Sinobacterium norvegicum: one gene and its partner. The protein of the gene in region 2 interacts with the protein of the main gene of each other region in a pairwise test. Links are inferred from orthologs where the notes say so. Each region holds a gene or a part of one and is shown on either strand. Other genes may lie near its edges.

What was found. The genes of interacting proteins can lie anywhere in the genome.
Region 1: the proteins of typA (region 2) and rlmKL interact in binary tests that used the Escherichia coli proteins (3 or more experiments, as listed by UniProt). The link is inferred for Sinobacterium norvegicum from one-to-one orthologs.

The regions. Positions count from the first base shown.
Region 1 is NZ_CAKLPX010000003.1:493,626-496,559, forward strand. It holds rlmKL (bifunctional 23S rRNA (guanine(2069)-N(7))-methyltransferase RlmK/23S rRNA (guanine(2445)-N(2))-methyltransferase RlmL), read left to right. Parts: upstream 1-332; coding sequence 333-2,537; downstream 2,538-2,934. Other genes in the region: L9P87_RS14270 (mechanosensitive ion channel domain-containing protein), read left to right, coding at 2,719-2,934. UniProt on the Escherichia coli protein: Specifically methylates the guanine in position 2445 (m2G2445) and the guanine in position 2069 (m7G2069) of 23S rRNA. Methylation occurs before assembly of 23S rRNA into 50S subunits.
Region 2 is NZ_CAKLPX010000002.1:167,121-171,831, forward strand. Bases 1,062-4,008 are described here. They hold typA (translational GTPase TypA), read left to right. Parts: upstream 1,062-1,601; coding sequence 1,602-3,416; downstream 3,417-4,008. Other genes in these bases: L9P87_RS09775 (sodium-dependent transporter), read right to left, coding at 1,062-1,409; L9P87_RS09785 (Tim44 domain-containing protein), read left to right, coding at 3,658-4,008. Also shown: more of L9P87_RS09775, read right to left, coding at 48-1,061; more of L9P87_RS09785, read left to right, coding at 4,009-4,524; pip (prolyl aminopeptidase), read left to right, coding at 4,663-4,711. UniProt on the Escherichia coli protein: A 50S ribosomal subunit assembly protein with GTPase and nucleotide-independent chaperone activity, required for 50S subunit assembly at low temperatures, may also play a role in translation.

The sequences.
Region 1 (2,934 bases), on a different replicon or contig from region 2:
CTGCGGGACCAGCTTTCGAGGGGATTAACATCACATCGTAACAACAGCGTGTCGCGCGAATCGTATGGGCAGTGCTAAAATCGCAGTAAGATAAGTACACCATAGCTTTATGGGCGCTGCGACAAACAAATTATTATAGATTTTATTGCCGATATAGCTTGTGGTAATAAAGTTTAACGGCGTGTGTTGTTTCAATGGCTTAGTCTCGTTATTGCGGGGTTGTATAAGCTCGGGCAATATACAAAAACAATTTTAGATCTTTTTTTTATAGGCATGCCTGCGTCACCTAGTGGCGGTAAACAGCGCACTGGCCATTATCATTTGAGAGTTCAATGAGCGAATCAATCGAGTATTTTATTAGCTGTCCACGCGGTCTAGAAGAGTTACTGCGTGATGAAGTATTGGCCCTTGGCGCCGACAAGGCAGCGACCAGTGGGGCCGGTGTTAAGGCAGAGGGTGATTTAGCTCAGCTTTATCGGGTGTGGATGTGGTCACGTTTAGCCAGTCGTATCCAGTTGCCGCTGGCGCGCGTAGAGCTTACCGAGGTTGAGGCGCTGTACAACTGCGCCCGCAATATCGCGTGGGGTCAGCATTTCAATGCTAACCAAAGCTTTGCGGTGGATTTTTCCGGCACCAACCGAATGATCAATAACTCACAATTCGGTGCCTTGAAGATTAAAGATGCGATCGTCGATTATTTTCGTGATAGTTACGGTGTACGCCCGGATGTCGATAAGCGTGACCCAGAGATTCGTATTCAGGCCAGAATGGCAAAAGGCTATGTCAGTATTGCTCTTGATATCTCCGGTGGTCCACTGCACCGTCGTGGTTATCGTCTGCAGACGGGTATTGCGCCGATGCGTGAAAACTTGGCGGCGGCAGTTCTGATGCGCGGGGGCTGGCCTGAAATTGCCAAGCAGGGCGGCGCGTTAATCGATCCGATGTGTGGTTCCGGCACGCTGTTAATCGAGGGCGCGATGATGGCGGCGGACATCGCTCCAGGCCTGAACAGAGAGAGTTGTGGTCTCGATAAATGGCGTGGTCACGATGCCGACGTCTGGCAGCAGGTGGTTGATGATGCTCAGCTGCGAGCGGCCAAGGGTGTGGCAGAGGGTTTGCCGGAAATCCGCGGCTACGACGCCGCCATCAACATGGTACAGCGCGCCGAGCAAAATATTGTCAGCGCCGGGCTGGCCAAGCATGTCAGAGTCTCGGCCAAGTCGGTCGAGCGCCTGAGTCAGCCGACACACATGGAAATAACCAGTGGCCTGGTTGCCTGTAACCCACCCTACGGTGAGCGTATTGGCGAGGTCACCGACCTTATTCCGCTGTATCGTCAGCTGGGCAGCCGGTTGAAATCTGAGTTTGAGGGCTGGAAATCGGTGGTGATTACTTCCAACCCTGAACTCGGCAAGAGGATGGGGCTTAAGGCTCGTAAGAAATACAAGGTTTTCAACGGTCCATTGGAAGCGCAGATACTCTGCTTCGATATTATCGAGAGTAACTTTGTCGGCGACCGGAACGCCGAGCCCGCCGCGGGCAAGGCGAAACATGATACTGAGGCCGATAGCACTGTGGTGTTATCGGCTAATGCGTTGATGTTTGCTAATCGACTGAAGAAAAACCAGAAAAAATTAGCCAATTGGATCAAGCGTGAGAACATCGAATGTTATCGTTTATACGATGCCGATATGCCAGAGTATGCTGTCGCTGTCGATATTTATGGCGACAAGGTGCAGATCAGCGAGTATAAGCCACCGGCTTCGATCGATGAGAACAGTGCCCAGCGCCGCCTGCTCGATACTATTGATGCGACGGCACAGGTATTGAAGATCAACCAAAGCCAAATCAATGTGAAGCAGCGTCAGCGCCAAAAGGGTAAACAGCAGTACGAGCGCAAAGAGGGCAGTGGTGAATACTTCACGGTGAAAGAGGGACAGGTTGAGCTAGAGATTAACCTCACCGATTACCTCGATACCGGTTTGTTCTTGGATCACCGTCCGGTACGTCAATTTATTGCCAGTCAGGCCAAGAATAAACACTTCTTGAACCTGTTTTGTTATACCGGCACAGCCTCGGTTCATGCGGCAAAAGGTGGCGCGCTATCGACTACCAGTGTCGATATGTCGGCGACCTACCTCGATTGGGCCAAGCGCAACTTTAAATATAATAACTTCACCACCGGCACCGGTGTACGAGACAATCATCACCTGATTCAGCAGGACTGCATCAGCTGGATTAAACACAGCCACGAGAGTTATGATTTGATTCTGTTGGACCCGCCGACGTTTTCAAACTCTAAGCGGATGGATGGCACCTTAGACATTCAGCGTGATCAGGTGTCGCTGGTAGAAGATACCATGGCACTGCTAAAACCCGGTGGTCTGCTGATATTTTCGAATAATTATCGCGGCTTTAAAATCGATCCCATACTGGTGGAAAAATACAGTGTCGAGGATGTCAGTCATAAGACCCTCGACCCAGATTTTGTGCGCAACAAAAAAATACACCAGTGTTTTTATCTGCGGGCGAAATAATGCGCCCCGCAATATTTTAATTCACACTCTCGCAGAGACTAAGCCGCTACCACAGCGGCTTTTTTTATGGCTGACGATTCGCTGCAAGTAAATTTTGTCTTGGCTAATCAAGGGATTGCCATATTGACTACGGAGGACTATGTTAGCAGTAGTTTATTTAAAAATAACAGGGAGTAGTGCTATGGAAAATTTCGACATGTCAGGTTATGAGGACCAGGCCATTAATATTGCTATACAGCTTGGCTCGGCCATTCTTATTTATCTTGTCGGTATGATGGTTGCCCGCATGGTCACCGGATTTGTTAACCGGGCGATGGAGAAAAAAGGTATTGAGAAAACGGTCAGCGCCTTTGTCGGTAATATTATTCATGGCCTGGTGGTTGGTTTGGTCTTGGTT
Region 2 (4,711 bases):
AAAAAAACCCGCGTAATGCGGGTTTTTTTATGCCTGGTCAGGTGCTGTTAAAACAGCCCTAGCTCAGAGGTGAAGACGATGATAATTAACACCGGTGCAACGAAGCGGGTCAGCAGGCGCCAGATAATATAAGGCGCGCCGCTGAGCTCCAGCTCTTTGGTCGTGGTGTTGTAAGACATCACCCAGCCGGCAAAGATAGCAACGAACAGACCAACCAGCGGCAGCAATAGCTTGCCGGTTAGGTAATCGAGCAGATCGAAAATACCCATGCCGAATAGGCCGTATTTGTCGGTGTCACTCAGCACGTTAAAGGATAGCAGGGCAAGAATGCCGATAACCCAGGCGCTGCCAGCAACCAGCCAGGTTGATTTTGCAATGCTCATACCGGTGTCTTCCATGCGCTCAACTGGTGGTACCAGTAATGAGATCGCTGAGGACCAGGCGGCGAATAAGAGTAGGAAGAAGAAGGCAATTGAGACAATAAAGCCAGCACCCATGCTGCCAAAGGCAACGGGTAGGGTTTGGAAGATAAGACCGGGGCCCGCGCCGGGGTTTTGACCGTTAGAGAAGACGATGGCAAAGATGGCCAGGCCGGCCAATAAGGCGACGACGGTGTCGAGCAGGGCAATGGTAACCGAGGCGCGACCAATAGAGATGTGCTTGGGCAGATGCGAACCGTAGGCAATCATCACCGACATGCCCAAGCTTAAAGTAAAGAAGCTGTGGCCGAGGGCGGTTAGGAATGCGGTGGTGGTAATTTTGCTGAAGTCGAAACTGAATAGGAAGTCGACACTCTGGCCGAAGCCATCGGTGCCGAAGGCGGCGTAAAGCACAAGGCCGGCAATTAACACAAACATGGCCGGCATTAATACGACGATGGCTTTTTCGATACCCTTGCTCAAGCCGCGCATCACGACCACGGCAATCGAGATCATGAAAACAGAGTGCCAGAACAGCATTTCGCCGGGGTTCGCCAGCATTTGGCCGAAGATCGCCTCGATTGATGCGGCATCTTGACCACTGAAGACATTGCTCAGTGACTTCACTAGATAGTTGAGTGTCCAGCCGCCAATCACCGAGTAAAAGGTGAGGATCAGATAGGAGGTTAGTGAGCCTGCACCGCCGACAATACCCCATTTCTTCGATGATTTTTCTTTTTCGGCAATATCTGAAATTGAGCGGCTTGGGCTGTGTTGGCCGCGACGACCAATCATGATTTCGGCCATCAGAATGGGTACACCGATCAGCGCAATACAGAAAAGGTACATCAATACGAAGGCACCACCACCGTATTCGCCGGTGATATAGGGAAACTTCCAAATGTTACCAAGGCCAACGGCGGAGCCGGTGGCAGCCATTATAAAGGCAAAGCGGCCAGACCACTGGCTGCGATTCTGAGTACTGCTCACAATGTTTTCCTCGAGGAGTCTAAAGTAGGGTAAAATATAGCGCGTATTTAGCTGGCCACAATAAACCACGTTACGATTACTATGGCAAATAAGTAGTACTGCCTATGTTGACTTGGCTCAATATTGTGTATAATTCGGCACTTTTTTTTATTGGCTCAACTCCTTGGGCCTCCCAATCCAGGAACAAGTGTAGTGACAGATAAATTAAGAAATATCGCCATCATAGCCCACGTTGACCATGGTAAGACTACCCTTGTAGACAAGTTGCTTGAACAATCAGGCACGCTGGAGCGCAACCAGGGTGGTGAGCGCGTCATGGATAGCAACGATCAAGAAAAAGAGCGTGGCATTACCATCCTAGCGAAAAACACCGCTATCAACTGGAACGGCTATCGTATCAACATTGTTGACACACCGGGCCACGCCGATTTCGGTGGAGAGGTTGAGCGTGTTATGTCGATGGTCGACTCGGTACTGTTGTTGGTCGATGCTGTTGATGGTCCAATGCCCCAGACTCGTTTTGTGACGCAGAAAGCCTTCGAGCAGGGTCTTAACCCAATCGTTGTGGTCAACAAGGTTGACCGTCCAGGCGCACGTCCAGACTACGCGATGGATCAGGTTTTTGACCTCTTCGACAAGCTTGGTGCCACTGACGAACAGTTGGATTTCCCTGTTATCTACGCCTCAGCGTTGAACGGTATTGCCGGCCTGGAAGCCGACGAATTGGCCGACGACATGACGCCGCTGATGCAGATGATTGTTGATAACGTTCCGGCTCCTGAGGTTGATACCGATGGCCCGCTACAAATGCAGATTTCTGCATTGGATTACTCAAGCTATGTTGGTGTTATTGGTGTCGGTCGTGTAACCCGCGGCTCAATCAAACCAAACCAGCAGGTCATGATCGAAAACGCTAACAAGCCCGGCGAGCAGCGCAAGGGTAAAGTATTAGGCGTTATGGGCTATCACGGCCTGGATCGTGTCGAGGTTGAAGAGGCGAGTGCCGGCGATATTATTTGTGTTACTGGTCTGGGTGAGCTGTCTATCTCGGATACTATCTGTGACCCTGAGCATGTCGAAGCATTGCCAGCGTTAAGTGTTGATGAGCCTACGGTAACCATGACCTTCCAGGTTAACGATTCGCCGTTTGCCGGTAAAGAAGGTAAGTTTGTTACTACCCGTAATATCAAAGATCGTCTCGATCAAGAGCTTATTCACAATGTTGCTCTGCGTGTTGCCGAGGGTGATACACCGGATAAGTTTGTTGTCTCCGGCCGTGGTGAGCTTCACCTGTCAGTACTGATCGAATCGATGCGTCGTGAAGGCTTCGAAATGGGCGTTTCTCGTCCAGAAGTTATCCAGAAGACGATCGATGGCGTTCTCAGCGAACCGTTTGAGCACGTAACCATTGACGTGGAAGAGCAGCACCAGGGCTCTATCATGGAAGAAATGGGTAATCGTAAGGGTGAACTGACTAACATGGAACCCGATGGTAAGGGCCGTATTCGTCTTGAATACACTATTCCTGCTCGTGGTCTGATTGGTTTCCGTACGCTCTTTATGACGCTGACCTCGGGGTCTGGCATCATGAACAGTATCTTCGATCACTACGGCCCTGTTAAGGGTGGTGAGGCTGGCGAACGTCAGAACGGTGTTCTTGTCTCGATGGCCAAGGGTAAGGCACTGGCTTACGGTTTGTACTTCCTGCAGGAGCGTGGCCGTCTGTTGATTCCTGCAAACGTCGACGTATACGAAGGTCAAATCATCGGTATTCACACCCGCTCAAACGACTTGGCTGTGAACCCAACCAAGGCCAAGCAGTTGACCAACGTTCGTGCCTCGGGCACTGATGAAGCCTTGACTCTGGTTCCTTATATCAAGCACACGCTTGAGCAGGCGCTGGAATTCATCGAAGACGATGAGCTGGTCGAGGTAACGCCTGAGTCAATTCGTATTCGTAAGAAGCTGTTGACCGAAAACGAGCGTAAGCGTAACAAGAAGAAGTAATTCTTCGGCTGTTAAAAAAAGGCGCCTCGGCGCCTTTTTTTTGTGCCTGCCATTTAATCGAGCAAGACTGAAGCGGGATTGTCCATCATTTTTGATGCGACCACAGTGTTAATCCAAGGGTGGATATTAATAGCTTGTTAACACCGCCGACTTTGGTTGACTTGCGCACTGGCTACTCTAAGATACCGGCCACTTATTTTAGCTTTAATGGGAAGTATTAATGCGATATCTGGCTATTTTCATGTCTCTGTTTTTAGTCTTGGCGCTGCAGTCGCCTGAGGCCTTTGCCAAGAAGAAATTTGGCGGTGGCGGCTCGTTTGGCAAGCAGTTTAAGACGGCGCCTAAACAGCCGACCACGACCAATACCCAGCAACAGAAACAGCAGGGGGCTGCCAATCAACAGCGTAGTTCCAAAAAAGGCATGATGGGCGGCTTGCTCGGTGGCTTATTGGCCGGTGGTTTGTTGGCCGCATTATTTGCCGGCGGCGCCTTTGAAGGGCTGCAGATGGCAGACATATTGATCATTGGAGCCATCGCCTTCGCCATTATTTGGTTTATGCGCCGCCGCCGTCAACCACAGGCGCAGGCTGGGCCATTTAGTCAGCAGCAGGCCAGTGCTGCAGGCGGTGCACCCTTTAATGAGCAGCGTACGTCGCAGCAAGATTTTGAACCGAATCACTCGACTTCTGGTTTCTCTCAGAATACGGCGAGTGCTGCCGATGATATCCCGTTTAATCTGCCCCAGGGTTTTGATGTCGACAACTTTCTTGAGGGCGCACGTGGCCACTACAATGTGCTGCAAAAAGCGTGGAATGAAAACAACCTGTCGATTATGAAGGAATACCTCAGCGATGAGATTTTTCATGCGATGCAGGCCGAACGATTGACGCTGGACAGTGAGCCGCAGACACAGGTGTTGTTTATCAATACCGAGCTGGTACGTGCTGATCAAATGTTTGGCGAGGCCTGTTTAAGCGTTAAGTTTACCGGTCGTTATAAGGATCTAGGCGATAACACCGAAGAGAATATCAGCGAGACTTGGCACTTAGAGCGTAAACTGAATGAAGACAACGCCCCATGGTTAATCGTCGGAATCCATAACGATTAATCCGCAGCGATTTAACCACCGTGAACGTCACGCTGGTTAAATCGTTTCTATACTAGGAATCGGTGTGGATATAGTCGATACTGACAACCATTGGCAGTTGTTTATAATCCTAGATAATTCAGCGATATCGGACTTAATATGCTTGTTCATTACCCCGATTTAAAACCCTATAATCGTCACCGTGTTG